Regions from separate parts of the Oryzihumus sp. JJN4-3R genome, predicted to be linked through region 3. Evidence: predicted binding sites of a transcription regulator. Region 3 holds the regulator's gene; each other region holds the start of a gene.
The links. The regulator LexA, encoded in region 3, represses DNA repair genes until DNA is damaged. The targets are predictions, from matches to a motif close to TCGAACANNTGTTCGA.
Positions count from the first base shown of each region.

Region 1: a site for LexA is predicted at 5,002-5,017, ahead of AC3ANM_RS18360 (HNH endonuclease signature motif containing protein). Genes of this name have one in related genera too.
Region 2: a site for LexA is predicted at 2,252-2,267, ahead of ruvC (crossover junction endodeoxyribonuclease RuvC). Genes of this name have one in related genera too.

Region 1 is NZ_CM173229.1:3,845,875-3,855,370, reverse strand. Features, by position in the region: gene AC3ANM_RS18370 (ATP-dependent helicase) at 1-3,803, shown strand, start outside; gene AC3ANM_RS18365 (Fpg/Nei family DNA glycosylase) at 3,870-4,742, shown strand; gene AC3ANM_RS18360 (HNH endonuclease signature motif containing protein) at 5,021-6,358, shown strand; gene AC3ANM_RS18355 (helix-turn-helix domain-containing protein) at 6,778-7,083, opposite strand; gene AC3ANM_RS18350 (CinA family protein) at 7,353-7,904, opposite strand; gene pgsA (CDP-diacylglycerol--glycerol-3-phosphate 3-phosphatidyltransferase) at 7,901-8,617, opposite strand; gene rimO (30S ribosomal protein S12 methylthiotransferase RimO) at 8,614-9,496, opposite strand, start outside.
Region 2 is NZ_CM173229.1:389,131-398,626, forward strand. Features, by position in the region: gene ruvB (Holliday junction branch migration DNA helicase RuvB) at 1-1,094, opposite strand, end outside; gene ruvA (Holliday junction branch migration protein RuvA) at 1,091-1,690, opposite strand; gene ruvC (crossover junction endodeoxyribonuclease RuvC) at 1,687-2,211, opposite strand; gene AC3ANM_RS01700 (YebC/PmpR family DNA-binding transcriptional regulator) at 2,323-3,078, opposite strand; gene pdxT (pyridoxal 5'-phosphate synthase glutaminase subunit PdxT) at 3,214-3,837, opposite strand; gene kynU (kynureninase) at 3,880-5,124, shown strand; gene AC3ANM_RS01715 (methylated-DNA--[protein]-cysteine S-methyltransferase) at 5,128-5,646, opposite strand; gene AC3ANM_RS01720 (AlkA N-terminal domain-containing protein) at 5,643-7,115, opposite strand; gene pdxS (pyridoxal 5'-phosphate synthase lyase subunit PdxS) at 7,266-8,180, opposite strand; gene AC3ANM_RS01730 (hypothetical protein) at 8,262-8,816, opposite strand; gene AC3ANM_RS01735 (glycosyltransferase family 4 protein) at 8,816-9,496, opposite strand, start outside.
Region 3 is NZ_CM173229.1:1,112,546-1,122,041, reverse strand. Features, by position in the region: gene AC3ANM_RS04985 (LysR family transcriptional regulator) at 13-942, opposite strand; gene AC3ANM_RS04980 (aminotransferase class V-fold PLP-dependent enzyme) at 1,027-2,148, shown strand; gene AC3ANM_RS04975 (patatin-like phospholipase family protein) at 2,279-3,670, shown strand; gene AC3ANM_RS04970 (NAD-dependent protein deacetylase) at 3,777-4,652, shown strand; gene AC3ANM_RS04965 (SCO4226 family nickel-binding protein) at 4,776-5,024, opposite strand; gene lexA (transcriptional repressor LexA) at 5,292-6,002, opposite strand; gene AC3ANM_RS04955 (LysM peptidoglycan-binding domain-containing protein) at 6,223-6,603, shown strand; gene AC3ANM_RS04950 (iron chaperone) at 6,730-7,092, shown strand; gene AC3ANM_RS04945 (hypothetical protein) at 7,221-7,682, opposite strand; gene AC3ANM_RS04940 (DUF6318 family protein) at 8,105-8,695, opposite strand.

The sequences.
Region 1 (9,496 bases), 1.4 Mb from region 3:
ACCACGGCTCGGTGAGCAAGGAGCAGCGCGCGCTCATCGAGGACGACCTCAAGGCCGGGCGCCTGCCGGCCGTCGTCGCGACCAGCTCCCTGGAGCTCGGCATCGACATGGGTGCGGTCGACCTCGTCGTCCAGGTGGAGTCGCCTCCGAGCGTGGCCAGTGGCCTGCAGCGGGTCGGTCGGGCCGGGCACCAGGTGGGCGCGGTCTCGCGGGGCGTGGTGTTCCCGAAGTTCCGCGGCGACCTCGTCCAGACCGCGGTGGTCGTGGACCGGATGCGCGCCGGGGGCATCGAGTCGCTGCGGGTGCCCGCCAACCCCGTCGACGTGCTCGCCCAGCAGGTCGTGGCGATGACCGCGATGGACGAGTGGGCGGTCGACGACCTCGAGGCGCTGGTCCGCCGGGCGACCCCCTTCGCCACGCTGCCGCGCTCGATCCTGGAGTCCGTGCTCGACATGCTCTCCGGGCGCTATCCCAGCGACGAGTTCGCCGAGCTGCGCCCACGCCTGGTCTGGGACCGCATCAGCGGCACCTTGAGCGGGCGGCCGGGCGCCCAGCGGCTCGCGGTCACCTCCGGGGGCACCATCCCCGACCGCGGCCTGTATGCCGTGTTCCTCGCCACCGGGGAGGGCACCGGCCGCCGGGTCGGCGAGCTCGACGAGGAGATGGTCTACGAGTCGCGTGTCGGTGATGTGTTCACGCTCGGCTCTTCCGCCTGGCGGATCGAGGACATCACGCACGACCGGGTGCTGGTCACCCCGGCGCCGGGCCAGCCGGGCAAGCTGCCGTTCTGGAAGGGCGACTCGCTGGGCCGGCCGGCCGAGCTGGGTCGCGCGGTGGGCGAGTTCGTCCGCGAGATCGTGGCGGCCAAGCCCGAGGCGGCGCGCGAGCGGGTGCGCGCGACCGGCCTGGACGAGTGGGCCGCCGACAACCTGCTGACCTACCTGGACGAGCAGCGGGAAGCCACGCGGCACGTGCCCGACGACCGGACGATCGTCGTGGAGCGGTTCCGCGACGAGCTGGGCGACTGGCGGGTGGCGGTGCACTCCCCGTTCGGCGCGCAGGTGCATGCGCCGTGGGCGCTGTGCGTCTCGGCCAGGATGCGGGAGCGCTTCGGCGTCGATGTGCAGGCGATGCACGGCGACGACGGCATCGTCTTCCGGCTGCCCGACATCGAGTTCGAGGAGGGGGCGGCGACGGTGGGGGCCGAGCTGCTCGGCCTGATCGCCCTCGACCCCGACGAGGTGCATGACCTCGTCACCGCCGAGATCGGCGGCTCCGCGCTGTTCGCCTCCCGGTTCCGCGAGTGTGCGGCACGGGCGCTGCTGCTGCCCCGCCGCCGGCCGGACCGCCGACAGGCCCTGTGGCAGCAACGCCAGCGGGCGGCCCAGCTGCTGGAGGTGGCCAGCAAGTACGCCTCGTTCCCGATCATCCTCGAGACCGTGCGCGAGTGCGTCCAGGACGTCTTCGACGTGCCGGGACTGTCCTCGCTCATGCGAGACATCGGGTCGCGGTCGGTGCGGCTCGTCGAGGTGGAGACGCCGACACCCTCGCCGTTCGCACGGTCCCTGCTGTTCGGCTACGTCGCGCAGTTCCTCTACGAGGGCGACTCCCCGCTGGCCGAGCGCCGCGCGGCGGCTCTGGCACTGGACCCCACCTTGCTGGCCGAGCTCCTGGGCCGAGGCGAGGGAGCCGCCCTGCGCGACCTGCTCGACCCGGCCGAGCTGGCGCGCACCGAGGCCGAGCTGCAGCGCCTGGCCGAGGGACGGCGGGCACGGGACGCCGAGGACGTGGCCGACCTCGTGCGGGTGCTGGGGGCGTTGCCGTTGGGGGCCATCCACGAGCGCTGTGTCGAGGGCGCCAGCACCAAGGAGGTCTCCAGCTGGCTGGTCGACCTGGAGAGCGACCGGCGCCTCATCCGGGTGCGGGTCGCCAGCGAGGAGCGCTGGGCCGCGATCGAGGACGCCGGACGGCTGCGGGATGCACTTGGGGTGGCCGTGCCGGTCGGGGTGCCCGAGGTCTTCCTCGAGGCGGTGCCGGACCCGCTCGGCGACCTGGTCGCCCGATACGCCCGCACGCACGGCCCGTTCACCCTGCACGACGTGGCGACCTGGTTCGGGCTGGGCACCGCGGTCGTCGGGGTCGCCGTGCAGCGCCTCGTCGGCGCCGGCCGGCTCATCGAGGGCGAGCTGCGCCCCGTCGAGGCCGGCGGAGGCGCCCACGGCACCGACTACTGCGACGCCGAGGTGCTGCGCACCTTGCGCCGCCGGTCGCTCGCGGCGCTGCGTGCCGAGGTGGAGCCGGTGCCGCCGGTCGACCTGGCCCGGTTCCTGCCCGCCTGGCAGGGAGTCGGGTCAGGGCTCCGCGGCGTCGAGGGGGTGATGCGAGCGGTCGAGCAGCTCGCCGGCGCGGTGCTGCCGGCCAGCGCCGTCGAGACGCTGGTGCTGCCGAGCCGGGTCAGCGACTACTCCCCGGCCCTGCTCGACGAGCTGACGGCCTCCGGCGAGGTGATCTGGCGCGGTCACGCCGCCCTGCCCGGCGACGACGGCTGGGTCTCGCTGCACCTGGCCGAGACCGCGCACCTGACCCTGGCCGAGCCCGACGCCTCCCTGGAGCTGGACGAGATGCACCGGGCGGTCCTCGACGCCCTCGCAGGTGGCGGCGCGTTCTTCTTCCGGACGCTCTCCGACGCGGTCGGCAGCACCGACGACGCCGCACTGACCCAGGTGCTCTGGGACCTCGTGTGGTCGGGTCACGTCTCCAACGACACCCTGACGCCGCTGCGCGCGCTGCTCTCCGGTGGCCGCACGGCGCACAAGCCCCGACGTACTGCCCCGCGTTCGACGCGTTACTCCGGCCGTATGGGAAGCCTCGGCGCGCTCTCGGGTGGGCGACGCCCGGCCGGCGGGCGGCCGGCTCTCCCCGCGCGCTCCGGGCCGCCCACGGCCGCCGGCCGGTGGTCGCTGCTTCCCGAGGTCGAGCCGGACGCCACGGTCCGGTCCTACGCCACGGCCGAGGTGCTCCTCGACCGCTACGGCGTCGTGACGCGCGGGTCCGTGGTTGCCGAGGGCGTGACCGGCGGGTTCGCCGGCGTCTACCGCGTGCTCGCCGCCGCCGAGGAGTCCGGGCGGGTGCGGCGGGGCTACTTCGTCGAGGGCCTGGGTGCGGCCCAGTTCGCCACGACCGGGGCGGTCGACCGACTGCGGGCGTTCAGCCGGCCGCTGCCGGAGACCCAGGAGTCGTGGGCTCCTGCGGCGATGGGCAATGCAGACCCGTGGGGGTCGGACGCCCCCGGTGCGCCCGTGCGCGGCTCTGGAGGGTTCGGTTCCGGACCTGGCTCTGGTGCTGGACCCGGCGCTCGCGCGGGTTCGGCTCCCGGTGCCGGCGCGTGGGCAGCGGGGCGTCGCGGTCCGCGGACCCCGGCTGGGCCTGCAGCCGTCGTCCTGGCCGCCTCCGACCCCGCCAACCCCTACGGCGCGGCGCTGCACTGGCCCGAGCGGGCCGGTGAGACCGCCGGACACAAGCCGGGGCGCAAGGCCGGCGCCCTGGTGGTCCTCGTCGATGGCGCGCTGGCGATCTACGTCGAGCGCGGAGGCAAGACGCTGCTGTCCTGGTCCGAGGAGCCGGCCGTCCTCCAGGCCGCCGCCGACGCACTGGCGCTGGCGGTGCGCGAGGGGGCCCTCGGTCGCCTCACGGTGGAGAAGGCTGACGGCGGTGCCGTGCTCGGCTCCGACCACCCGCTGGCCGCCGCGCTGGCCGAGGCCGGGTTCCACGCCACACCGCGCGGTCTACGGCTCCGTCGATGACGCACCAGTCTGTTCTTTCCGTCGGCACCGCCTGGTGGGGCACGCCCGCGGTGGTGGAGGCGGGTTGTGCCTGAGGGCGACACCGTCTGGCGCACCGCACATCGCCTCGACCAGGCGCTGAGCGGCCAGCCCCTCGAGGTGGCCGACCTGCGCTGGCCGGCCTTGGCCACCGTTGACCTGCGCGGTGCCACGACCCTCGAAGTGCTCAGCCGGGGCAAGCACATCCTGCAACGCCTCGACTCCGGCGTGACCTTGCACAGCCACCTGCGCATGGAGGGTCAGTGGCGCGTCGAGGCCACGGCGTCACTCACGCGACGACAGCTGTCCAACGACCGGCTGCGCGCAGTCCTCGGCACCGAGCGATGGACCGCCCTGGGGCTGCGTCTGGGCATGCTCGACCTTGTCCGCACCGCCGACGAGAGCTCCCTCGTCGGGCACCTGGGCCCCGACCTGCTGGGCCCCGACTGGGACGCCGAGCTGGCCTTGAGCAACCTGCGCCGGTCGCCGGACACCCCCATCGGCGCCGCCCTGCTGGACCAGCGCAACCTCGCCGGCATCGGCACGCTCTGGGCCGCCGAGTCCCTCTTCCTCCAGCGGCTGCACCCGTGGACCCCGGTCGGCGAGCTCAGCGACGCCGCCCTCACCGGCCTCGTGGAGCGGGCCAGCCGGTTGCTGGACGTCGCACGGCGCGGTGCCGTCCAGACCAGCACCGGGAGCACCCGACCCGGTGAGACGAGCTACGCCCACGCGCGGTCCGGCCGTCCGTGCCGCCGCTGCGGTCAGGCAATCCGCGTCGCGATGATCGGCGAGCCCCCGCAGGACCGCACGATGTTCTACTGCCCGAGCTGCCAGGGCGGGCTCGGGCCGACCGACGACGGCAGCCCCCAGCGCCCGCTGGGCTCCAGCCGGCGGCGGTCCCCCGGCGGCTACCGCCGGTAGCCCGCCCGCCCCCACGATCACGACAGAACCCAGTCCGTATGCCCGCACCGGACAAGCGTGCGTGCCGCATGCCGAGCTGCGCTCGGCGTCCGGTGAAGATAGCCGGCGAAGCACCCGCACGGCCGCGGGTCGTCCCGGGGCCCGTGAGGCAGGGGCCGGGGGCGGCACACGGCGGGGGCGTCAAGGCCAGATGCCGGTCGGCGAGGCCGCGCCGAAGTCCGGTCGGCGAGCCATGTCGAGGACGAAGGCCTGTCAGTGGTCGAATGTATGTTCGAATCATGCACCAGGGGGATCGTCACCAAGGGGCCGCGGCCAGCGGCTCCGGTGGTGTGCCCGGTTGCGGGGATCTCCCCGCGGCTGCGGGCGCGCAGGGCACTGGTGGCGACGTCGCGTCGTTCGCGGAGCGGTTCGCCGCGGTGGGAGCCGCGGTGCGCGCGCTGACCGGGCTGGTCGAGGTCGTCCATGAGTGCCAGGGGTCGGATCTGGGGCCGGCGATGGGCGGGCTGGATGAGTTGCGGCGCCTGGTCGAGGCGGCCCAGGTGACGGTGCTGGGTGAGGCGGTCGAGCGCGGCGAGGTGACCTCGTCGCACGCGTCGGCGGCGGCGTGGGTGCTGGAGTGGGCTCCGTCGTATCGCTGTGGTGGGGTCAAGGACCTGGTCACCGTGGCCACGGCGTGCACGGGGCGGCCGGTGGCTGCTGGGCAGGTGCTCGACCACGGGAGTGTGCAGCGGCTGCGGTCGTGCGCGCTGTCGGGGCGGGTCGGGGTGCGTGGGGCGGCGGTGGCGCTGGCGGAGATGCACAAGCTGGCGCCGCGGTTGACACGTGAGGCGATGCCGACGGTGTGGGAGGGGTTCTTGCACCTGGCGGCGACCGAGGGGCCGTCGGGGGTGCGGGGGTTGCGGGAGCGGATCATCGCCGAGCACGGCCGGGAGGGGGAGTTCCAGGTGCGTCAGGACCGGCTCAAGCACGGGGTGAGCCTGTCCCAGCCCCGCAGCGATGACGGGATGGTCGAGTACCTGCTGCGGCTGGACCCCGAGGGCGCGAGCGTGCTGGAGGCGGCAATCGGGCCGCTGTCCGCGCCGCAACCCGCGGACGGGGTCAGCGACCTCAGGAGCTCGGACCAGCGACGCGGGGATGCGTTGGTGGAGGTGTGCCGGCGGTCGGCGGCCGCGGGGGAGGATGTCTCTTCCCAGCCCAAGGCGATGGTCTACGTGACGATGGACCACGAGCAGCTGCGGGACGCCTGCGGGGCCGGGACGGTGCTGGGGAACGGGACCCTCCTGGGCCCGGAGACGGTCCGCAGGATCGCCTGCGACGCCGGGATCATCCCGGTTACCCGCGGCACCGACGGGGAGATCCTCGACCTGGGAAGGGCCCGGCGGCTGTTCACGCCGGCGCAGCTGAGGTACCTGTGGCTGCGCGACCAAGGGTGCACGATCCCGGGCTGCACGGTCCCGCCGTGGTGGTGCGACGGGCACCACGTCACCCACTGGGTCGACGGCGGGCCCACGGACCGGCTCAACGCGGCGTTGTTGTGCGGGCGGCACCACACGATCGTGCACCAGCGAGGGTTGACCGCCACGGTCACCGACACCGGCGTCACCTGGCACCTCTAGGGCACCCGCCCCGCACCCGGCCGATCGACGGCAGGGCCAGCGGAATGCCCGAAGGCCGGTTTGACCCCAGCACAGGGTGGGCTGGCACGGACCCCTCGCGCGAAGATCAGACAGGACGCATTCGTTCGCCAGTTCGACCTTCAGGCGGCGCGGCCATCACCCGACGCGGGCGATCTGGCGGCCCGACCATCAGACGGCGCGTGGATCACCCGGCCCGCCGCGGCCATCACCCGACCCAGGCGATCAGGCGGCCGACCACCGCGCGGCGCGATGGTCACACGGCGCGATGGTCACACGGGCGCGGCCATCACCCGGCGCGGGAGATCTGGCGGCCCGACCACCACGCGGCGCGAATATCGCACGACGCGGGCGATCAGGCGGCGTGATTCAGGCGGCCCGACGGTCAGCCTGCGTGACGATCAGGCGGCGGAGGCGGAGACCAGGCGGCCGGAGATCGGCGTGACCGGCAGGGCCACCGGAGCGCTCATCGCCTCGGACTCGGCAACCCGGTCGGAGACGTGGCTGAGGACCTGCGACAGCGGCAGGTTGAGGGCACCGCAGATCGAGGCGAGCAGCTCGGAGGAGGCCTCCTTCTCACCGCGCTCCACCTCGCTCAGGTAGCCGAGCGAGACCGACGCCGAGGCAGAGACCTCGCGCAGGGTGCGACCTTGAGCCTGACGCTGCTCACGGAGAACGTCACCGAGTTCACGACGAAGCAAGATCATGACGCCTCCTTCTCACGGCTCGGACTTGCGATGCTGCCCCACGGTACCGCGACGCCTCGGGGTAGCGCCTGCGGGACCGGCGATTGCCCTCCCACGTCAGGGTCAACTCCCGGGGTGCAAGTCCTCTTCCCCGGTCCTATCCGACGACACCCTGGCGACCGCGGACGGCCATCAGCACGTGGCACCAGGGACACCATCGCTGCCTCGGCGAGCATGCCGACCAAGGCGCACGCACCCGCCGGCCCGAGCTGCCGCCGTTGTTGTTGCCACTACGGGCCGGTGCCACCACTACCGAGGTCACGCTCGTCGAGCAGCTCCTGCGCCAGCAGCTCCAGGACCGCGGCCACGGACTGACGACGGATGGCGGGCCGGTCCCCCTCCAGCAGCAACGAGCGCACGCGGGTGGTGTGCGGCCCGGCAACCGCCACGAACACGGTGCCGACCGCCTTCCCTTCGGACGGGTCAGGCCCGGCCACGCCGGTCGTCGCCAGGCCATAGGTCGCCCCCAGCCGGTCCCGGACGCCGCACGCCATCTGCTCGGCCACGGTCGCATCGACGGCTCCGACCGCAGCCAGCAGGCCGGCATCGACGCCGACGACGCCCGCCTTGACCTCGCTGTTGTAGGCGACCACCCCGCCGCGGACCACGACCGAGGAGCCGGGCACGTCGGTCAGCGATGCGGCGACGAGCCCACCCGTGAGCGACTCCGCGCTGGCCACCGTCTCGCCCCGAGCGGTGAGCCGGGAGACCAGGTCTGCCGACGCGGCATACAGGTCCTGGCCGGCTGCGGACCGGTCGCCCACTCCCCCCAGGTCGGTCATGGCGTCTCGCGCCCGCTCGCCGCTGCCTGCTCGGCCGCCTTGGCCGCCTCCCGCGCCGCGCGGCGGGCCCGCTTGGCCTCGGCGCGCGGGCTGGTCTGGCGCAGGGTGAGCGCCCGGGCGACGTAGTCCAGACCGGTGAGGACCGTGACGATGACGGCGAGCGCCATCGCGACCACGGCGACCGCATGCCAGGGGCCGGGCAGCGGCAGGACGTACAGCCCGATGGCGACGGCCTGGACACCGGTCTTGAGCTTGCCGCCACGGCTGGCGGGGATGACGCCGTGCCGGATGACGAAGAAGCGCAGCACGGTGATGCCGAGCTCGCGGGCCAGCACGACGATGGTCACCCACCACGGGAGCTCGTCGAGCAGGGACAGCCCGACCAGGGCCATGCCCATGAGCGCCTTGTCGGCGATCGGGTCGCTGACCTTGCCGAAGTCGGTGACCAGGTTGCGCCGCCGGGCGATGTCACCGTCGATGCGGTCGGTCAGCAAGGCCACGCCGAACACCAGCGCGGCGGCGATCCGCCACTTCGCCTGGGTCCCGTGGTCGAGCAGCAGAAGCCAGCCGAACAGCGGCACGAGCAGGATCCGCAGGACGGTCAGCGCGTTGGCGATGTTCCAGGGGCTCGGCTGCTGCGGGGGCTCGCCGAGGACGACCGGCTCGTCCGGGTCGGGAGCGGGCCCGTCGGGCGTGGGCAGGGCGGCGTTCACACCGGCTCCGCGACCAGGTCGATCCCCTCGGTGGCGATGACGCGAGCCGTCACGAGGTCGCCGACCGCCGGGAGCGGCGCCCCCTCGGCGAGCTCGAGCAGCGTCACGCCGTCGACATCTGGCCCCTGGTGCGCGGCGCGACCGCTGACCTCCTCGTCGTCGGCCTCCTCCACGAGCACCTCGAGCACCTCGCCGATCCGCTCCTCGGCGCGCTGGAGGTTCAGCTCCTCCACCAGAGAGGTGAAGTGCGCCAGGCGCTCGGCCACGACCTCCTCGGGCAGCTTGCCGTCGTAGGTCTCGGCCTCGGTGCCGTCCTCATCGGAGTAGCCGAACACGCCGGTCACGTCCAGGCGGGCGGCGCTCAGGAACGCCTCCAGCTCGGCGACGTCCTGCTCGGTCTCGCCGGGGAAGCCGACGATGACGTTGGAGCGGATACCGGCCAGGGGGGCGCGGGCCCGCACCTGGTCGATGAGCTCCAGGAACGCCTCGCGCGAGCCGAACCGGCGCATCCGGCGCAGCAGCGGCTCGCTGGCGTGCTGGAAGGAGATGTCGAAGTAGGGCACGACCCCCGGCGTGGCCGCCATGACGTCGAGCAGGTCCATGCGGATCTCGGCCGGCTGGAGGTAGGACACCCGCACCCGCTCGATCCCGTCGACGGCGACGAGCTCGGGCAGCATCGTCTCCAGCAGGCGCAGGTCGCCGAGGTCCTTGCCGTAGGACGTGGAGTTCTCGCTGACGAGGAAGATCTCCTTGACCCCGTGCTCGCCGAGCCAGCGTGCCTCGGCGAGGACGTCGGAGGGGCGGCGCGAGACGAACGCCCCGCGGAACATCGGGATCGCGCAGAACGCGCACCGCCGGTCGCAGCCGGAGGCGATCTTC
Region 2 (9,496 bases), 720 kb from region 3:
TCGCCGAAGGGCAGCGGCTGGGCGACCCCGAGGTCCGCGGCGGCCGGCGGGGTGAGCCCGAGGTGCTCCCACGCCAGCGGGGCGGCGGCCCTCCCCCGCGGGGTGCGGATCATGAACCCCTCGCGCACGAGGTAGGGCTCGGCGACGGTCTCGACCGTGTCGGACTCCTCCCCGACGGCGACCGCCAGGGTGCTCAGGCCGACCGGTCCCCCGCCGAAGCGGCGGCACAGGGCCTCCAGCACCGCGCGGTCGAGCCGGTCCAGGCCTCGGTCGTCCACGTCGAAGAGGGCCAGCGCGGCGTGCGCGGCCTTCTCGTCGACGACGCCCCGGCCGTGCACCTGGGCCCAGTCGCGGACCCGGCGCAGCAGCCGGTTGGCGATGCGGGGCGTGCCGCGGGAGCGCCCGGCGATCTCGGCGATGCCGCGCGGGTGGGCCTTGACGTCCAGCAACCGGGCGGAGCGCATGAGGATCTGCTCGAGGTCCTCGGCGGCGTAGTAGTCGAGGTGGCCGGTGAAGCCGAACCGGTCACGCAGCGGCGCCGGCAGCAGGCCGGCGCGGGTGGTGGCGCCGACCACGGTGAACGGGGGCAGCTCCAGCGGGATCGCGGTGGCGCCGGGGCCCTTGCCGACGATGACGTCGACCCGGAAGTCCTCCATCGCCAGGTAGAGCATCTCCTCGGCGGTGCGGGACATGCGGTGGATCTCGTCGAGGAAGAGCACCTCGCCCTCCGCCAGGGAGGACAGGATCGCGGCGAGGTCGCCGGCGTGCTGGATCGCCGGGCCGCTGGTGATCCGGATCGGCTGCTCGAGCTCGGCGGCGATGATCATGGCCAGCGTGGTCTTGCCCAGGCCGGGCGGGCCGGAGAGCAGCACGTGGTCCGGCGGGGCGGAGCGACGCTTGGCCGCCTCGAGCACGAGCGAGAGCTGGTCGCGCACGCGGGACTGGCCGGGGAAGTCCACCAGCCGCTTGGGCCGCAGGGCGGCCTCGACCCGGCGCTCGTCGTCATCGCCGCCGGCGTCGACGATGCGGGCCGTGGCCTCGAACGAGCCGTCGGAGTAGACCTCGTAGGTGCCGGCCGGCAGGTCGCGGCTCACCGGCCCAGCTCCCGCAGCGCGGCCCGCAGCAGGGTGGCGACGTCGGCACCCTCGGCGGCATCGGCAGCGACGGTGTCGACGGCGTCGTCGGCCTGCTTGGCCGACCAGCCCAGGCCGACGAGGGCCTCGTGCACCTGCCCGCGCCACGGCGCTCCGGCGCCGGTGCCGGCCAGCGAGGTCGGGGCGGCACCGGTGGGCAGGCCGATCTTGTCGCGCAGCTCGAGCACGATCCGCTCGGCGCCCTTCTTGCCGATGCCCGGCACCTTGGTCAGGGCGTGGATGTCACCGTCGGACACGGCGTGGCGCAGGGCGTCCGGGGCGTGCACCGCGAGCATCGCCAGGGCCAGCCGGGGCCCGACGCCGGAGACGGTCTGGACCAGCTCGAAGACCCGCCGCTCGTCCTCGTCGGGGAAGCCGTAGAGGGTCAGCGACTCCTCGCGCACCACGAGGGTCGTCGCCAGGCTGGCCGGGTTGCCCGGGCGCAGCCCCGCGGCGGTGGCCGGCGTGGTGTGCACCAGCAGGCCCACTCCCCCGACCTCCACGACGGCGGAGTCGAGGCCGACCGAGAGCACCGGGCCGCGGACGGAGGCGATCACCGGGCACCTGCCCGGGCCGCCGCGGCGGCGCGCTGCAGGCGGTCCTGGGCCGCGCCACGCCATACGTGGCAGATGGCCAGGGCGAGGGCGTCGGCGGCGTCCGCGGGCTCGGGCCGCGTCTCCAGTCGCAGGATGCGGGTCACCATGGTGGTCACCTGGGCCTTGTCCGCGCGGCCGCTACCGGTCACGGCAGCCTTGACCTCGCTCGGGGTGTGCATGGCAAGGGGCAGGCCGCGCTCGGCCGCGGCGAGCATCGCCACGGCGGACGCCTGGGCGGTGCCCATGACGCTGCGCAGGTTGGCCTGGGCGAACACGCGCTCGACGGCGATCGCGTCGGGCTCGTAGCGGTGGATCCACTGCTCCATCTCGGCGCGCAGCGCGTGCAGGCGCAGGTGGGTCTCCTCCTTGGCCGGCGTGCGGATGACGCCGACGGCGACCATGCGCAGCGGCTGGCCGAGGCCGCCGTCGACCACGCCGAGACCGCAGCGGGTCAGGCCGGGGTCGACACCAAGCACGCGCACAACCGGCTCCTCGCCACGACGATCAACGCAGACGTCCTGCCCGAACACCTGTTCGGAGGACAAACGTACCCTGCCGGCGGCGCGTCAGGACAGCGACGCGCCGCCCACCGCTCACTCCTCGTCGAGCTCGGCGAGGATGTCGTCGCTGACGTCGCCGTTGGCCCAGACGTTCTGCACGTCGTCGCTGTCCTCGAGGGCGTCGATGACGCGGAACATCTTGCGCGCGCCGTCGGCGTCGAGCTCGACCTGCAGGGTCGGCACGAACGAGGCCTCGGCCGAGTCGTAGTCGATGCCCGCGCCCTGGAGGGCGGTGCGCACGGCGACGAAGTCACCGGCCTCGCTGATGATCTCGAAGGACTCCCCGAGGTCGTTGACCTCCTCGGCGCCGGCGTCGAGGACCACCTCGAGCAGGTCGTCCTCGGTCAGGTCGCCCTTGGGCACGATCACGACGCCCTTGCGGGTGAAGACGTAGGAGACGCTGCCCGGGTCGGCGAGCTGGCCGCCGTTGCGGGTCAGCGCGGTGCGCACCTCGGCCGCCGCACGGTTGCGGTTGTCGGTGAGGCACTCGATCAGGACGGCCACGCCGTTCGGGGCGTAGCCCTCGTACATGATCGTCTGCCAGTCGGCGCCGCCCGCCTCGGCACCGGAGCCGCGCTTGACGGCGCGGTCGATGTTGTCGTTGGGGACCGAGGTCTTCTTCGCCTTCTGGATGGCGTCGTAGAGCGTCGGGTTGCCCGCGGGGTCACCGCCGCCGGTGCGGGCCGCGACCTCGATGTTCTTGATCAGCTTGGCGAAGAGCTTGCCCCGCTTGGCGTCGATCGCAGCCTTCTTGTGCTTGGTCGTCGCCCATTTGGAGTGGCCGCTCATCGAATCTCCCTATCCCTGCCGAGTGTCCGTGAAATCCGCACGATCCTACTGAGTGCGCGTGCGCCGGGTGCGTGACGGGGTCCGGCACGAAGGTCAGGCCCGAAGGTCAGGCGCGGTGGTCAGGGGCACCAATGGTCAGGCCCGGGCCGACCGCACCATCTGCACGAAGTAGTCGTGGACCCGGTGGTCGCCGGTCACCTCGGGGTGGAAGGACGTGGCGAGCAGGTTGCCCTGGCGCACCGCGACCACGTGACCCTGAGCCGGGCCGGACTCGACCTCGGCGAGCACCTGCACCCCGTCGCCGACCTGCTCCACCCAGGGCGCGCGGATGAACACCGCGCGCACCGGCTCTCCGTCGGCGCCGACGACCTGGGGCATGTGCAGGTCCTCCTCGAAGGAGTCCACCTGCCGGCCGAAGGCGTTGCGCCGCACGGTCATGTCGATCCCGCCGAGGGTCTGCTGGTCGGGGCGCGCGTCGGCGATCCGGTCGGCCAGCATGATCATGCCCGCGCAGGAGCCGTAGACGGGCATCCCGTCGGCGATCCGCTTGCGGATCGGGTCGAAGAGCTCGAAGGCCCGCACCAGCTTGTCCATCGTCGTCGACTCCCCGCCGGGGATGACAAGCGCGTCGACCTCGTCGAGCTCGCGCGGGCGGCGGACCCCCGACGCCTGCGCGCCGAGGGAGGACAGGACGTGGACGTGCTCGCGGACGTCACCCTGGACGGCCAGCACGCCGATGCGAAGGGGGGAGGAGCTCACGGCGCCAGCGTATGCCGTGCCCGTGGCACTACGTTGCGGGGTATGTCCCAGCACGCTGACCTGTCCGCCCGCGCCGCGGACCTCGACGCCTCCTCCCCCCTGGCCGGCACCCGCGACCGGTTCCTCATCCCCGAGGGGGTCATCTACCTCGATGGCAACTCCCTGGGGGCGCTGCCGGCCGCGGTGCCCGGCGTCGTCGAGGACGTCGTGCGGCAGCAGTGGGGTGAACGCTTGATCCGGTCGTGGAACGAGCACGACTGGTGGGGCGCCCCGGAGCGGGCCGGCGACCGGGTCGGCACCCTCGTCGGGGCCGGTCGCGGCCAGGTCGTGGTCACCGACTCCACCTCGGTCAACCTGTTCAAGGTGTTCGTCGCCGCGGCACGGATGCGTCCCGGGCGGCCGGTCGTCCTCACCGACGGGGGCTCCTTCCCCACCGACCTCTACATCGCGGCCGCGGCGGCACGCCTGGTGGACCTGCAGGTGGTCACCGTGACCCACGAGCAGGCGGCCGCGGCGATCGCCGAGCACGGTGACCGGCTGGCGTTCATCGCCTTCTCCCAGGTCGACTACCGCTCCGGCGAGCTGTGGGACCTGCCGGGGCTGACCCGCGCGGCCCACGACGTCGGGGCGCTCGCATGCTGGGACCTGTGCCACTCGGCCGGCATCCACCCCGTCGGGCTCGACGAGCACGAGGTCGACCTGGCCGTCGGGTGCAGCTACAAGTACCTCAACGGCGGTCCTGGTGCCCCCGCGTTCATCTACGTCGCCGCGCGCCACCAGGCCGCGTTCGACCACCCGCTGACCGGCTGGCAGGGCCACGCCGCCCCGTTCGAGATGCGCGGCGACTACGCCCCGGCCGCCGGGATCACGCGGGCCCGGGTGGGCACCGCCCCCCTGCTGTCCCTGCTGGCCATGGAGGCCGCGCTCACGGCATACGACGGGTTGTCCATGGCGGACGTGCGCGCCCACAGCCAGTCGCTGACCGGGTTCTTCCTGGACTGCCTGGACCGCCTCGGGGTGGACCTGCCGGTGGTCACCCCGCGCGACGCGGAGCGGCGCGGCTCCCAGGTCTCGCTACGCCACCCCGAGGCGTACGCCGTGGTGCAGGCGCTCATCGCGCGCGGGGTCATCGGGGACTTCCGCGAGCCCGACGTGATCCGGCTCGGCTTCGCCCCGCTCTACCTCTCCCACGCCGACGTGCTGGCCTCGGCGCAGCACCTGCTGGAGGTGCTGGAGGACAAGGAGTACGAGCGACCCGAGTTCGCCGCCCGCGCGGCGGTCACCTGAGGATCAGAGCAGCATCGGCGGCAGGGCGCCCTCGTGGGTCAGCAGCCACTGCTTGACCGGCAGCCCCCACAGGAAGCCGCCGAGGTTGCCGTCGGTGCGCAGCACCCGGTGGCACGGCACGAACAGCGCGACCCGGTTGTCGGCACAGGCGGCACCCGCCGCCCGCACCGCCTCGACGTTGCCCGCCTGCCCGGCCAGCCCGGTGTAGGTCAGGGTGCTCCCGGCGGGGATGGCCCGCATCGCCCGCCACGCGGCGGCGGTGAACGCGCCGCCGTCCTGGACCACGGGGATCGCGTCGATGGCGTCGAGCTCGCCGGTGAGGTAGCGCTGCACCGCCCGCGTGGCCTCCCCCGCCTCGGGCGCCTCACGCACCGCCCGCGCCTGCTCCAGCGCCGGCAGCCGGGCCAGCAGCAGCTCGACGTCGCCGGTGAAGCCCGCGGCGTGCACGCCGTCGTCGGAGGTCACCATGGTGAAGGGCCCGGCGCCGGTGTCGAGGGTCGTGACGGCCAGGGCGCGGTTCATGCCGGTGCCTGCCCGGGCTCGTCGGCCGGGGAGGACCACAGGTGCAGCGCGGCGTACGCCCGCCACGGGCGCCACGCCTCCGCCCGGGCGGTCAGTGCCCTGGCGTCCATGGGGTCACCCAGCCGTTCCAGGGCCTGTCGCAGGCCGAGGTCCGCGGCCGGGAAGGCGTCGGGGTCACCCAGCGCCCGCATGGCCACGTAGTCAGCGGTCCACGGCCCGATGCCGCGCAGGCGGAGCAGCCCGCGACGGGTCTCCTCGCGGTCGGCGCCCGGGTCGAGGACCACCCGCCCCTCGGCCACGGCGCTCGCGAGGGCACGAAGGGTGTCGCGCCGGCCGGTGGTCAGGCCGAGGCCGTCGAGGTCGCCCCCGGCCACCGCGTCCGCGGTCGGGAACAGGTGCGTCAGCGACCCGGCAGGGGTGTCCAGCGGCTTGCCGAGCCGGGCCACCAGCCGTCCGGCCAGGGTGCGCGCCCCCTTGACGGTGACCTGCTGCCCGAGGACGGCCCGCACGGCGAGCTCGAAGCCGTCGACGTGGCCGGGCACCCGCAGCCCGGGGCGCGCCGCCACGAGCGGGGCCAACAGCGGGTCACGCCCCAGCGCCTCGCGCACGGCCTCGGGGTCGGCATCGAGGTCGAACAGCCGCCGGGTGCGCTGCACGGCCGGGGTGAGGTCGCGCAGGTCCGCCAGCCGCAGCCGCGCGGTGAGGTGCCCCTCCCCGGCGTGCGGGGTGACCGTGACGACGCCGCTGGAGTGCGGCAGGCGCATCGCCCGCCGGTAGGAGACCCGGTCACCCTCCTCCACCCCGGCCACCGCCCGCGCGGCCAGGAAGTCCAGCAACGGTCCGTGGTCCAGCGGGGTGCGGTGGGTCAGGCGCAGGACGATCTCGCCGGTGCCGTCGGGCATGGTGCCCCGCTGCCCGCGCCGCAGCTCGCTGGGCGTGGCCCCGAACGCCTCCCGGATGCTGTCGTTGAACTGCCGCACGCTGGCGTAGCCCGCGGCGAACGCGACCTGGGTGACCGGCAGCCCGGTCGCATCCAGCAGCAGCCGCGCGGTCTGCGCCCGACGGGTGCGGGCCAGGGCCAGCGGGCCGACCCCGACCTCCTCGACCATCACCCGGTTCAGGTGGCGCTCGCTGACGGACAGGCGCCGCGCCAGGCCCGCGACACCCCCCTCGTCGACGGCGCCGTCGGTGACCAGTCGCAGCGCCCGCGCCACGAGGTCCGCGCGCACGTCCCACTCGGCCGAGCCCGGCGCCGCCTCGGGGCGGCACCGCTTGCAGGCCCGGAAGCCGGCCGCCTGCGCCGCCGCGGCGGTGGTGTAGAACGTGACGTTCTCCGGGTACGGGGTGCGGGCCGGGCAGCTGGGCCGGCAGTAGATGCCGGTCGTGCGCACCGCGGTGAAGAAGCGCCCGTCATGGCGCCGGTCGCGGCTGGCGATGGCCGCGTAACGGGCCTCGAAGCTGTCGTTCACCCGCCCATCATGGACCGCACCAGCCCCGCGCACTGGCGGGTTTCGGACGCGACCGTGGCACCCGGCATACCGGGTGGGCATAGAACGGCCCCGGCACCCTCAGGGGTGCCGGGGCCGTTCACCGACGAGGCGGTATGCCGTGCGGCCGGGTCACCAGCCCCGCTCGGACAGGCGGTGCGGCTGGGGCAGCTCGTCGACGTTGATGCCGACCATGGCCTCGCCCAGGCCGCGGGAGACCTTGGCGATGACGTCGGGGTCGTCGAAGAACGTCGTGGCCTTGACGATGGCCTCGGCGCGCTGGGCCGGGTTGCCGGACTTGAAGATGCCGGAGCCGACGAAGACACCCTCGGCGCCGAGCTGCATCATCATCGCGGCGTCGGCGGGCGTGGCGATGCCGCCGGCGGTGAACAGCACCACCGGGAGCTTGCCGGCCTGCGCGACCTCCTTGACGAGCTCGTAGGGGGCCTGGAGCTCCTTGGCGGCGACGTAGAGCTCGTCGGGGCTCATCGAGCGCAGGCGGTTGATCTCGGCGCGCAGGGTGCGCATGTGGGTGGTGGCGTTGGAGACGTCACCGGTGCCGGCCTCACCCTTGGAGCGGATCATGGCCGCGCCCTCGGTGATGCGGCGCAGGGCCTCGCCGAGGTTGGTCGCACCGCAGACGAAGGGGACCGTGAAGGCCCACTTGTCGATGTGGTTGGCGTAGTCGGCCGGGGTGAGGACCTCGGATTCGTCGATGTAGTCGACGCCGAGGGACTGCAGGACCTGGGCCTCCACGAAGTGGCCGATGCGGGCCTTGGCCATGACCGGGATGGAGACGGCCTCGATGATGCCGTCGATCATGTCGGGGTCGCTCATCCGGGAGACGCCACCCTGGGCGCGGATGTCGGCGGGGACCCGCTCGAGGGCCATGACGGCCACGGCGCCGGCGTCCTCGGCGATCTTGGCCTGCTCGGGCGTGACGACGTCCATGATGACGCCACCCTTGAGCATCTCGGCCATGCCGCGCTTGACGCGCGAGGTGCCGGTGGTGGGTGCGGTGGCGGTGGTGCTCTCTTGCGCAGACACGGCTGAGCCTCTTCTTCGCTGTCTCAGGGTGGTACGGACTACGCCCATCGTAGGGCGTGGGTACGGATGGGCGGTGCGGGGTCAGCCCTCGCGCAGTGCCGCCGGGAGGGCGTCGTCGAACTCGAACGTCTGCGGCAGCGGGGTGTGCCCGGCCAGGCGGAACCACGCGACGACCGGCTTGCGCCGCACGCGCCGGACGTCGATGACGGCGTCGTTGAGGAAGCGCCGGGCCAGCTGGACGCGCTGGGCGGCGGCGACCAGGCGCTTGACCGTCACGGCCCCGACCGCCTCGTCGGCCCGCAGCGTGGCCACCACCTCCGGGCCCATCGCCAGGTCCAGGGCCTCGCTCAGGCCGCTCTCGATGACCTCCCGCCCGAGCAGCGCCGCATCGGTGGCCTCCAGCGACTCCGAGGCCACGCCGGCCAGGAGCAGGGCGCTCGCGGGGTCGAGGAGGCCGGAGTTGGCCAGCTCCAGGGTGGTCTCGGCCCGCCGGACCAGCTGGGCGTCCAAGGCACTGAGCGCGCCCTCGACCCGCACGTGCAGCCGGTCGAGGCGGGCGGCGGTGTAGGAGAGGTACCACGCCACGAGGGCGCAGACGGCGAAGACGACGACCACCCAGAACAGCACCGTCGACATCACGACGCCTCACCCCCGCGTCCGCGCATCCACCGGCTCCACATCGAGGCCGGCTCGCTGGCCTGGCGCACCTGCGGCGCCCCGGCCGTGACCGTCTCGTAGACCGCCATGACGTCGGCGGCCACGATCGACCAGTCGAACAGGTCGGCCCGCTTGCGCCCCCGCGCCGCGAGGTCCGCGCGCGTGACGGGGTCGCGCAGCAGCGCCACCGCCTGCCGCGCCAGGTCCTCGGGGTCCTCGTTGCGGAAGGACGCACCGGCGACCCCGTTGTCCAGCACGCGCAGGAACGCCGGCAGGTCGCTGGCCAGGACGGCCGCCCCGGCGCTCATCGCCTCGATCAGGACGATGCCGAAGCTCTCGCCGCCGGTGTGCGGCGCCAGGTAGAGGTCGACCGAGGCCAGGAGGCTGGCCTTGTCCGCGTCGCTGACCCCGCCCAGGAACGTGCACGCCTTGGCCGCCTCGGGGCTGAGGCGCTCGCGGGCGGCGTCGACGTCGCCGTGGCCGGCCACCAGGACGCGCGCGCCCGGCACCTCCGCCAGGATCCCCGGCAGCGCCCGGCTGAGCACGGGCAGGCCCTTGCGTGACTCGTCGATACGACCAAGGAACGCGATGGTCGGCGCCTCGGGCGTGCCGAGCCACTCCGGGCGCACCGGGGCCTCGCTGAACCGGGAGACGTAGAC
Region 3 (9,496 bases):
CTGGTTCGGGGCTCAGACGTCGGCGAGGACCCGGACCGGGGCGTTCGCGCTCTCGCACAGCGCCTCGAGCGTGGCCTTGACGGCGGGCACGCGCTGCAGGTCGGCGGTGGTCACCACGTGCACCGTCCGGCGCGAGGCGGGGTGGATCGGCAGGGTCACGACGTCGCGGTGGTGGGCCGTGCGCAGGATGAGGTCGGGGATCAGCGCGACGCCGAGCCCCTCGGCGACCAGGCCCATCACCGCGACGTAGTCCTCGGTCTCGAAGGACACGTTCGGCACGAAGCCGGCCCGGTTGCACAGCGAGAGCAGGTGCCCGCGGCAGCGCGGGCAGCCGGCGATCCACGACTCGTCGGAGAGCTTGGACAGGTCGGCGACCTTGTCACCGGCCATCGGGTGGTCCTTGGGCAGCGCCAGGCGGACCTCGTCCTCGAGCAGCTTCTTGGTGACGAACATGTCGAGGTCCTCCTCGCCGCGGCCGAGGTCGGTGCCCTCGTAGGCGAAGGCCACGGCCAGGTCGCACTCCCCGGCGCGCAGCGCGGCCAGGGACTCCGGCGGCTCGGCCTCGGTGAAGCTGACCTTGACCTCGGGGTAGCGCTCCTTGACCAGGGCCAGCGCCTTGGGCACCAGGGTGGCCGACGAGGACGGGAACGCCATGAGGCGCACGCGCCCCGCGCGCAGGCCGGCGATCGCGGCGACTTCCTCCTCGGCGGCATCGAGCGCGGCGAGGACGTTGACCGCGTGCCGGGCCAGGACCTGACCGGCCTCGGTGAGCCGGACGTTGCGGCCGACCCGCTCGACCAGCACGGTCCCGGTGCGCTGCTCGAGGCGGCGCACCATCTGCGAGATCGCGGGCTGGGAGTAGCCGAGGGACAGGGCCGCTCCGGTGAAGCTGCCCTCGTCGGAGATTGCCTTCATGACGCGGAGGCCGGCTGCATCGATCATGCGCCCACGATATAACTGCGCGTTATCGTCCGGCAAGAATCCATGTCCTTGTGTGATCGATGGGACCCGCGGGACAGTGGCGCCATGATGCTCGCTCCACCCGCTGCCGCCTCGCCCGGGGACGCCGCCTCCGAGGCCTCCTCGTCGATCGCCCGCGTCTCGTCGGCGTTCGCCCCGGTGCCGGGCTTCCTCAACGCCGCGACCCTCGGCCTGCCGCCGATCCCGGTCGTCGAGGCCCTCCAGCGCGCGCTGGTCGAGTGGCAGTCCGGCCGCGCCAGCGCGGTCGGCTATGACGGGCTCGTCCAGCAGGCGCGCGACCTGTACGCCACGTTCGTCGGGGTGCCGCGGGACTGGGTGGCCGTGGGTTCCCAGACGTCGGTGTTCGCCGGCATGGTCGCGGCCTCGCTGCCCGAGGGCGCCGAGGTGGTGTGCGTCGAGGGGGACTTCTCCTCGATGGTCTACCCCTTCCTCGTGGCCGCCGAGCAGGGCCGAGGCATCACCGTGCGCCAGGTGCCGCTCGGCGAGCTGGCCGCGGCGGTCGGCGAGCGGACCACGCTCGTGGCGTTCTCGCTGGCGCAGAGCGCCTGCGGCAGCCTCTGTGACGCCGAGGCCGTCGTGGCTGCAGCGCGGGCCCATGGCGCCCTGACGTTCTGCGACCTGACCCAGGCGGCGGGCTGGATGCCTGTCACCGCAACGGATTTCGACATCACCGTCTGCTCGGCGTACAAGTGGATGTGCCAGCCCCGGGGCACGGCATACCTCACGGTCGCGCCGCAGGTGCGCGACCGGCTCCGCCCGGTCAACGCGGGCTGGTACGCCGGCGACGAGATCTGGGCGTCCTGCTACGGCCCGTCGATGCACCTCGCCCAGGACGCGCGGCGCTTCGACGTCTCCCCGGCGTGGCTGTCTTGGGCCGGGGCGGTGCCGGCGCTGGAGGTCCTCAGTCGCGTGCCCACGTCGGTCATCCGCGACCACGACGTGGCCCTGGCCAACGCGCTGCGCGGCGAGCTGGGTCTGGAGCTGTGTGCCCGTCCGGTGGTCTCGCTGTGCGACCCGAGCGGGGCGATGGCGCACCGTCTCGAGCAGGCGGGCGCGGTGGTCGCTTCGCGCGCGGGCCGGGTGCGGATCGCCTTCCACGTGTGGAACACCCGCGCCGACGTCGATCTCGTCGCCGAGGCGCTGGCCGGGCTGCCCGTCACCACCTGAGCCCTTTCGCGGACCGGGCAATGCTGACTCGGGTGACTCGCGGACCGAGCGGTGGCGCACCGGTCCGGCCGGTATGCCGTGTGCCCGCCTTCCGCGCGCGACTGTCCGTGGCCTGTGGTGGGATCCGGAAATGAGCGAGTCGCAGCGTCGTGGGGGCCGACCCGACCGTGACGCGGAGACGCAGGTCGTCCCGCAGCAGGCGCCGGGGGAGCGGGGTGGCTCGGAGGAACCTGCGGTGGCGGGGGCCCCCGGGGCACCGCCCGTCGCCGGGCAGGGCCCTGCCCCGGCCGAGCAGAGCGCCAGTCCGACCCCGACCCGGGTCCGGCGCGACGGCGTGGGGCTGTGCCTGTCAGGGGGAGGCTTCCGCGCCGCGCTCTTCCACCTCGGTGCCGTCCGCCGGCTCAACGAGCTGGGCGTCCTGGGCCAGATACGCACGATCAGCGCCGTCTCCGGCGGCTCGATCACGGCCAGCCTCCTCGCGGACCCCGGCCTGGTGTGGCCGGCCGAGCACGGCGCGATGCTCAGCGGCGAGGCCATGGTGGTGCAGGGTTTCGAAGAACACGTCGCCGAGCCGCTGCGCCGGCTGACCTCGCGCAACGTGCGGACCCCGGCGCTGCTGTCCAAGCTCTGGCCGTCGCGGTGGTCGATGCCCGACAGTGCGGTGCGGGCGCTCGCCGACGCCTACGTCGAGGCGGTCCCGTGGTGGTCGAAACCGTTACGGGACAACGAGACCGGGGGGCCGGCCATCGTGATGGGCGCCACCGAGGTGGCCTACGGCGTCGACTGGACGTTCGCCGACCCGACGGCCAACCGGCCCAACGGCAGGATGGGCGACTACCGGCTGGGTTACGCCGCCCCACCGTCGTCGGTGCGCATCGCTGACGCCGTAGCCGCCTCGTGCGCGTTTCCGCCGTTCTTCGCGCCGATGACGTTGCCCGGCAAGGACCTCGGCCTCACCGGTGGTCACCCCGATCACGAGACGCCGGAGCAGCGGGCCGCGATCCTCGAGGCGATCCGGCTGACCGACGGTGGCGTCTACGACAACCTGGGCCTGGAGCCGGTGTGGCGCAACCACGCCACCGTCCTGGTCAGCGACGGGGGAGCGGTGTTCCGCGCGCACACCGAGCGCACCGTGTGGGGCCGACTGCTGCAGATCCTGGGCGTCGCGACCGGTGGCGGCACATCGGTGCGGTTGCGCTGGCTGCACGCCAGCTTCGCCCGCGACGTCATGGCCGGCTCGACGTGGGGCCTCGACACCGTCGTCGCCGAGGGCTACGACCCGGCGTCGGTGGAGCTGATCGACGCGGTGCGCACCGACCTCGATGCCTTCACCAAGGACGAGCAGCGCATCCTCGAGCGCCACGGCTACCTCGTCGCCGACGACGTGGTCCGCCGCTACGTCCCGGACGTGATCCGCATCGACGCCCCGTTGCGCCCGCCGCACCCCAAGGTCGCCGACCACGACGTGGTCCGCCGGGCGTTGCGCGGGTCGGCCAAGCGGGCGCTGCTCGGGCGCTGGTAGGTCCGGGACGGCCCTGCAACGCCGGCCGGCTGACGGGGAGCCGGCGGATGCCTAGCCCTCTGGGTGCGGGCCAACGGGTCCGGCCCGGCGGGGGATACTGGCTGGCGTGAGTCTGGCGATCGAGGACACAGCCGAGGGCGAGCTGGCCCGTCTGGCCGACCTCGTCGCCGGTGGCAACGTCGTCGTCCTCACCGGCGCCGGCCTGAGCACCGAGTCCGGCATCCCCGACTACCGCGGCCCCGACGGCAAGCGGCGGGTGACGCCGATGACCTACGGCGACTTCGTGGCGTCCGCGGAGAACCGACGGCGCTACTGGGCCCGCAGCTACGTCGGCTGGCGGCGGTTCGCGGCCGCCGGGCCGAACCGCGGGCACGAGGCCGTCGCCGCCCTCCAGCAGGCCGGGCACCTGCGCGCGCTGATCACGCAGAACGTCGACGGCCTGCACCAGTCCGCCGGCGCCCGCGACGTCCTGGAGCTGCACGGCAACCTCGACCTCGTGGTCTGCCTGCAGTGCGGCGACCGTTCGCGCCGGGCCGACCTCGATGCCCGGCTGCGCGAGGCGAACCCGGACTTCGAGGTCGTCATCGGCGAGATCCGCCCGGATGGCGACGTCGTGCTCTCCGAGGAGGCGGTGGCGCGCTTCCACCCGCCGCGATGCCTGGTCTGCGGCTCGGACGAGCTCAAGCCCGACGTGGTGTTCTTCGGCGAGTCGGTGCCCAAACCCCTGGTGGCGCAGTGCTTTGCCGAGGTCGAAGCGAGCGACGGGCTGGTCGTGCTCGGCTCGTCGTTGCAGGTGATGAGCGGCTACCGGTTCGTCCGGCGCGCCGCCGCGTGCGGCCTCCCCGTGGCGATCGTGACCCGGGGTCACAGCCGGGGCGACGGTGAGGCGACGATCCGGCTCGACGCGGCCCTGGGGGCGACCCTCACCGAGCTTGCCGGCCGGGTCGGGGTCAGCCGGTATCGCGCCCCCTCGCCGTCCTGAGGCGGGTTCTCCTACCGTAGGCCGTGCCGCATTCGTGTGCCGCGCCGGATCGATGTGGCGCGGCGCGAGCGCGCCACACGGATGCCCGACGGCACCAGTGGGGCGCGCTGGCGACCTGGGATCTCAGGCCTGGACCGGCACCGGGTGGATCTCGGCGGCCGGGTGGCCGGTCCGCTCGTGGATCCTGCGCACCGCATCGGCCGAGGGGGCCTCGGACAGGCAGTAGACCATGCCGCTCTCGGGGTCGGCCCACGCGTGCTTGAAGTGCACGCCTTCCTCGCCCTCGATGGCCAGGTCAGCGTTGTGTGCCTCGGCCAAGGCCTCCGGGCTGATCCCCTTCATCCCGGTGTGGACGTCCATGAACTCGGGCATGTCTCTACCTCTCGTGACGGGTGGCTGGGGTGCCGATGCGAGGCTAGGCATGCGTGGGGTCAGAGCCGTCGGCTGTTTGGCCTACGTCGTCGCCCGCGCTGGATCTGGTCTCAGAGTGCGCGACCGCGGGCACGCTGGAGCGTCGCGACCGTCGGACAAAGCCGGGGCCGAGCGAAGGCAGGTCGCGACGGTGCCTCTATGCAGCGGTGGCCGGCCCCGAAGGGCCGGCCACACGGCATACAGGTGGAGGGGTTGACCCCTCGGAGGTCAGACCCGGCGCAGGACCGCGGTGACCTTGCCCAGGATGGTGGCCTCGTCGCCGTCGATCGGCTGGTAGGCCTCGTTGTGCGGCATCAGCCAGACGTGGCCGTCCTTGCGCTTGAACGTCTTGACCGTGGCCTCGTTGTCGAGCATGGCTGCGACGATGTCGCCGTTCTCGGCGTTGGGCTGCTGGCGCACGACGACCCAGTCGCCGTCGCAGATCGCGACGTCGACCATCGAGTCACCGACGACCTTGAGCAGGAAGAGCTGGCCCTCGCCGACGATCTGCTTGGGCATCGGGAAGACGTCCTCGACGACCTGCTCGGCCAGGATCGGCCCACCGGCGGCGATGCGGCCGACGACCGGGACGTAGGACGCGGCGGGGTGCGCATCGCCGCTGCCGGTGGCGTCGACGGTGCCCTCGCGCTGGTCGCCGGCGCGGTAGCCCTTGTCCTCGGCGCCGGTGTCAGGGGAGACGACCTCGATGGCGCGGGGGCGGTTGGGGTCGCGGCGCAGGTAGCCCTTGCGCTCGAGCATGGACAGCTGGTGCGCGACGCTGCTGGGGCTGGCCAGCCCGACGGCCTCGCCGATCTCGCGCAGGCTGGGTGGGTAGCCGCGACGGTCCACGGAGTTGCGGATGATCTCGAGGACGCGCCGTTGCCGCGCGGTCAGGGTGTCGCCCTTGTCGCGGTCGGGCATCTCGTGGATCTCGGCCATCTCATCCCCTTGTCCGGCACCTGTGGGTGGTCTGTCAGAGGTCGGTGTTTTGCTCCCTGACATGAACGAAGCGTAGTGGGGTCGAACACAAATTTCAAACGTTTGTTCGACCAATCACTTCCCATTCGTCCGATGCTCGTGCTACAAATCCGTACAGACGTTCTATCGAACACAGTTCCACGTTCAGCCGACCGACCCGCTTGATGTCATGGAGGACACGATGAGCGCAGCAGTTGCCTGGGACCTGGCCCCCACTTCGACCCGTCCCCAGCTCCGCCTGGTGCCTACGGGTGACCAGGTGGACTGCCGCCCCGCGCCGCGGCTCCGCCTCACCCGTCGCGGCCGCCTGTCGATCACCATGACCGTGCTCGGCGTGCTGAGCTGGGTGGCGTTCCTGCTCGCCCCCGGCCCGTCCGTGCCCACGGTGACGATCGACCACGCCGTGACCGTCTCGGCCGGGCAGACCCTGTCCGAGGTGGCGGCCACCCAGCTGCCCAAGCTCCCGATCCGCGAGGGCATCGTGCAGATCCAGCTGGCCAACAACCTGAGCACGAGCGACGTCCACGCCGGCCAGAGCCTGCTCATCCCGCGGGTCGGCTAAGGCCGGCGGTTTCTCGGGGCCTCGCGCCACGGCGTGAGGCCCCTTCTCATGCCGGTGCCTCTGCATTGCCCGGTATGCCGGGTGCGTGTGGTGGCTCCGGCGCCGGTCTGGCCAGATGATGGCGTGGTGGCAGATCCGAGGGCGAATGTCGATGAGTACATCGCGGGCTTCCCCGTGGAGGTCCAGGCCGTCCTCGAGGCTATCCGCGGTGCGATTCATGACGCCGTGCCGAACGCAGGGGAGCGGATCAGCTACCAGATCCCGACCATCACGCTCCGTGGGAAGTCCCTGGTGTACTTCGCGGGGTGGAAGAACCACGTGAGCATCTATCCGGTGCCCGAAGGTGACGCGGAGTTCCGCGAGGAGATCGTCCCCTTCCGCGCGTCGAAGGGAACGCTGCATTTCCCGCTCGGCAGTCCCGTTCCCTATGAGCTCATCGGGCGGATGGCGGCTCACCTGGCCCGCGAGAGGTCGGACGTCCCGAGCTGACGGCCCACTCGTGGTCGACGCTGTGGGTCCCTGCCCGTGGCGGTCCCGCCGACTGCGCTCGGCTGGGGGTGGTCTCCCACCCTCCTGGGCGTGCCGGTCGACGGCTCAGTTCTCGCCGGTCGAAGGCGTCAGTTGCTGTAGAGGCGGTTGTGGGCCGTCCGGACGCGTAGGGCTTGGGGCGGGCCGGTCACGCTGGCGGTGGCGGGGATCCGTATCCACTGGCCGCCGTCGATGCTGAACTCGCCGCCGTAGGTGATGGTGATCTGGGTGGTGACGGTGCCGGGCTTGTCGTAGGTGTGCCGGATGTCGCCGTCGGGGTAGGTGCCGCCGGGGGAGTCTGTCGGGCCGAGGTGGGTGCCGTCGCCGAAGGCGTAGGTGTAGCCGGCGGCGAGGGGCCGGATGCGGACGGTGTGGCCGAGCATCTGGGTGGGGTCTGGAGTGTCGATCTCGCCGGGTTGGTAGCCGGCGCTTGGCCAGCGAACCTCGAAGTAGGTGGGGAGGGTGACCAGCGTCTGGTTGCCCTCGGGCTGGATGTGCACCTGCGGCTTGGCGAAAGGCGTGCGCCTGAACGCGCTGATGATCTGTGCCATGCCAAGTACAGGCTTCCCGGGCACGATTGAGGGGTCACAACTGGTGCCCAACCACTCCCATGGCCCTTTGGGCTTGCCCATTCCGTCCACCTCTCGGCGGAAGATCCGAATCAAGGGTCCTAGGCCCTGCTGCTTGGTGTTCCCCGCGCAGGCGTCGACCGCGGCCTTGCACGATGGTTCTGCCACCGTGCCTGGGGCGTTGTCGGCACATGCAATCACGCTCGAGTAGGCGTAGTTCTTGGGCAGGACACTGCTGGCTCCATCCCTTGAAGTGCGCGACTGTGCCTTGATGCGGTCGGTGATCCTTACGGTTAGGCCATCTGCCCTCCCACTCCCGTTGACGTCAGCCACTGCCCAGCCGGCCGGTATCAGCCCAATGATTGCCGCGCAAAGAATCGCGGAGCCAACGCGAGCGCGGGCTCTCACTCCATCCCCTTGATCGTGGCGATCGACCAGGCCCCATCACGCCAAGCCAGGTTGACCTCGAAGCGCACGTTCTTCTTGGCGTCCGTGCTGACTACTCTCCCGCTGCTATCCACTACGTTGCGGCGCTCCTGAATCCCCTCGTAAAGCACGGACTGCTGTCCAGCGGGCCCTTTGCCGAGTGCTCCAACAAGCTTTGTGGTGACCGGGTTGCCGTCATACCGTCGATCCTTCGCCTTCAGGTCGACGGCCGTCTGCTCGAAAGAGGCGCAGCTCTTAGAACTGGGTTGGCAGAGAGGGGGTAAGAGTCCAGTCTGTGGTGTGGCCCACGACTTGTTGACCTGAGCGAAGTAGTACGTGACGAAGGCTTCGGCGCCGGCGGGGGTGTGGGCTCGGGCGGCGGCGGGGATGTTGGGGTCGATCGCTGGTGTGGACGAGGTGGGGGAGCTGGTCGAGGGCGCCGGGTCAGCTGTCGGTGACGGCGCCGATGCGCTGCCCGAAGCCTCCGGTGTCGCCTGGCCTCCGCAGGCGGTGGTCAGCGCCAGCGCCGAGATCGCGATAGCCCAGCGCCAGGTCGATTGAGTCCCCACGTGTCCTCCCCGGTCCCCACGGTCGGATCGTTCGGCGCGGGCCCCCACTGGCGGAACCCCCACCGCTCCCGAGCCCAGCATGCCCGAATCGGCGCATTTCGCCTCCGGTGGATCCACAGCCCGGCGTGCGCGTGGCGCTCAGTCACGACGGCAGGACGCGCTACGGACAGGCTGCACACGGCGGGCCGACCCCTCAGCCCGCTAAGACGAGCGCCGGAGCTGGGCCAGGCCAAGAGGGCACGATCGTCCTGTGCACGCTCGACCGACCTCGCGGCACTTCGGGCGCCATGAGTCGCCGAAACCCCGCGACGACGGTCCACCGTGCATGCACTGGCGAGGGCCCAGGTCCAGGACGAGGGCCCAGGGCCGGGAGACGCGGCGACCGCGGCGGGGGCCGGCCGTACTTGAGCTCTGCCGAACAACGGTGCGCTCTGCCAAGGTTCAAACCTCGGCAGAGCGCACCGAATCTCGGCAGAGCGGGGAAGCAAGGGGGAGTGGCGGCGCGCACCCAGCGACACCCCACCCCGAGACCCCACAGGCGCCCGCCGGACCCCCAGATGTGGGGGTCCACAGGGCGTCCGCACCGGCCATCCGGGGGTCCGAAGCCCTGTGACCGGGGCCACAGAACCGCGACACGCCGACCCTTGACACGCCCGATTTGTCCCCGCCATGGCCTCTGACCTGCGGCAACGAAATGATCACATCGACATCGGCCGATTCGGTGACGAGCTGGGCCGCAGAGGGCATATGATCCCTACATCTAGTAGTTACACCCCTGTAAGACGTCCACATGTAGTCCCC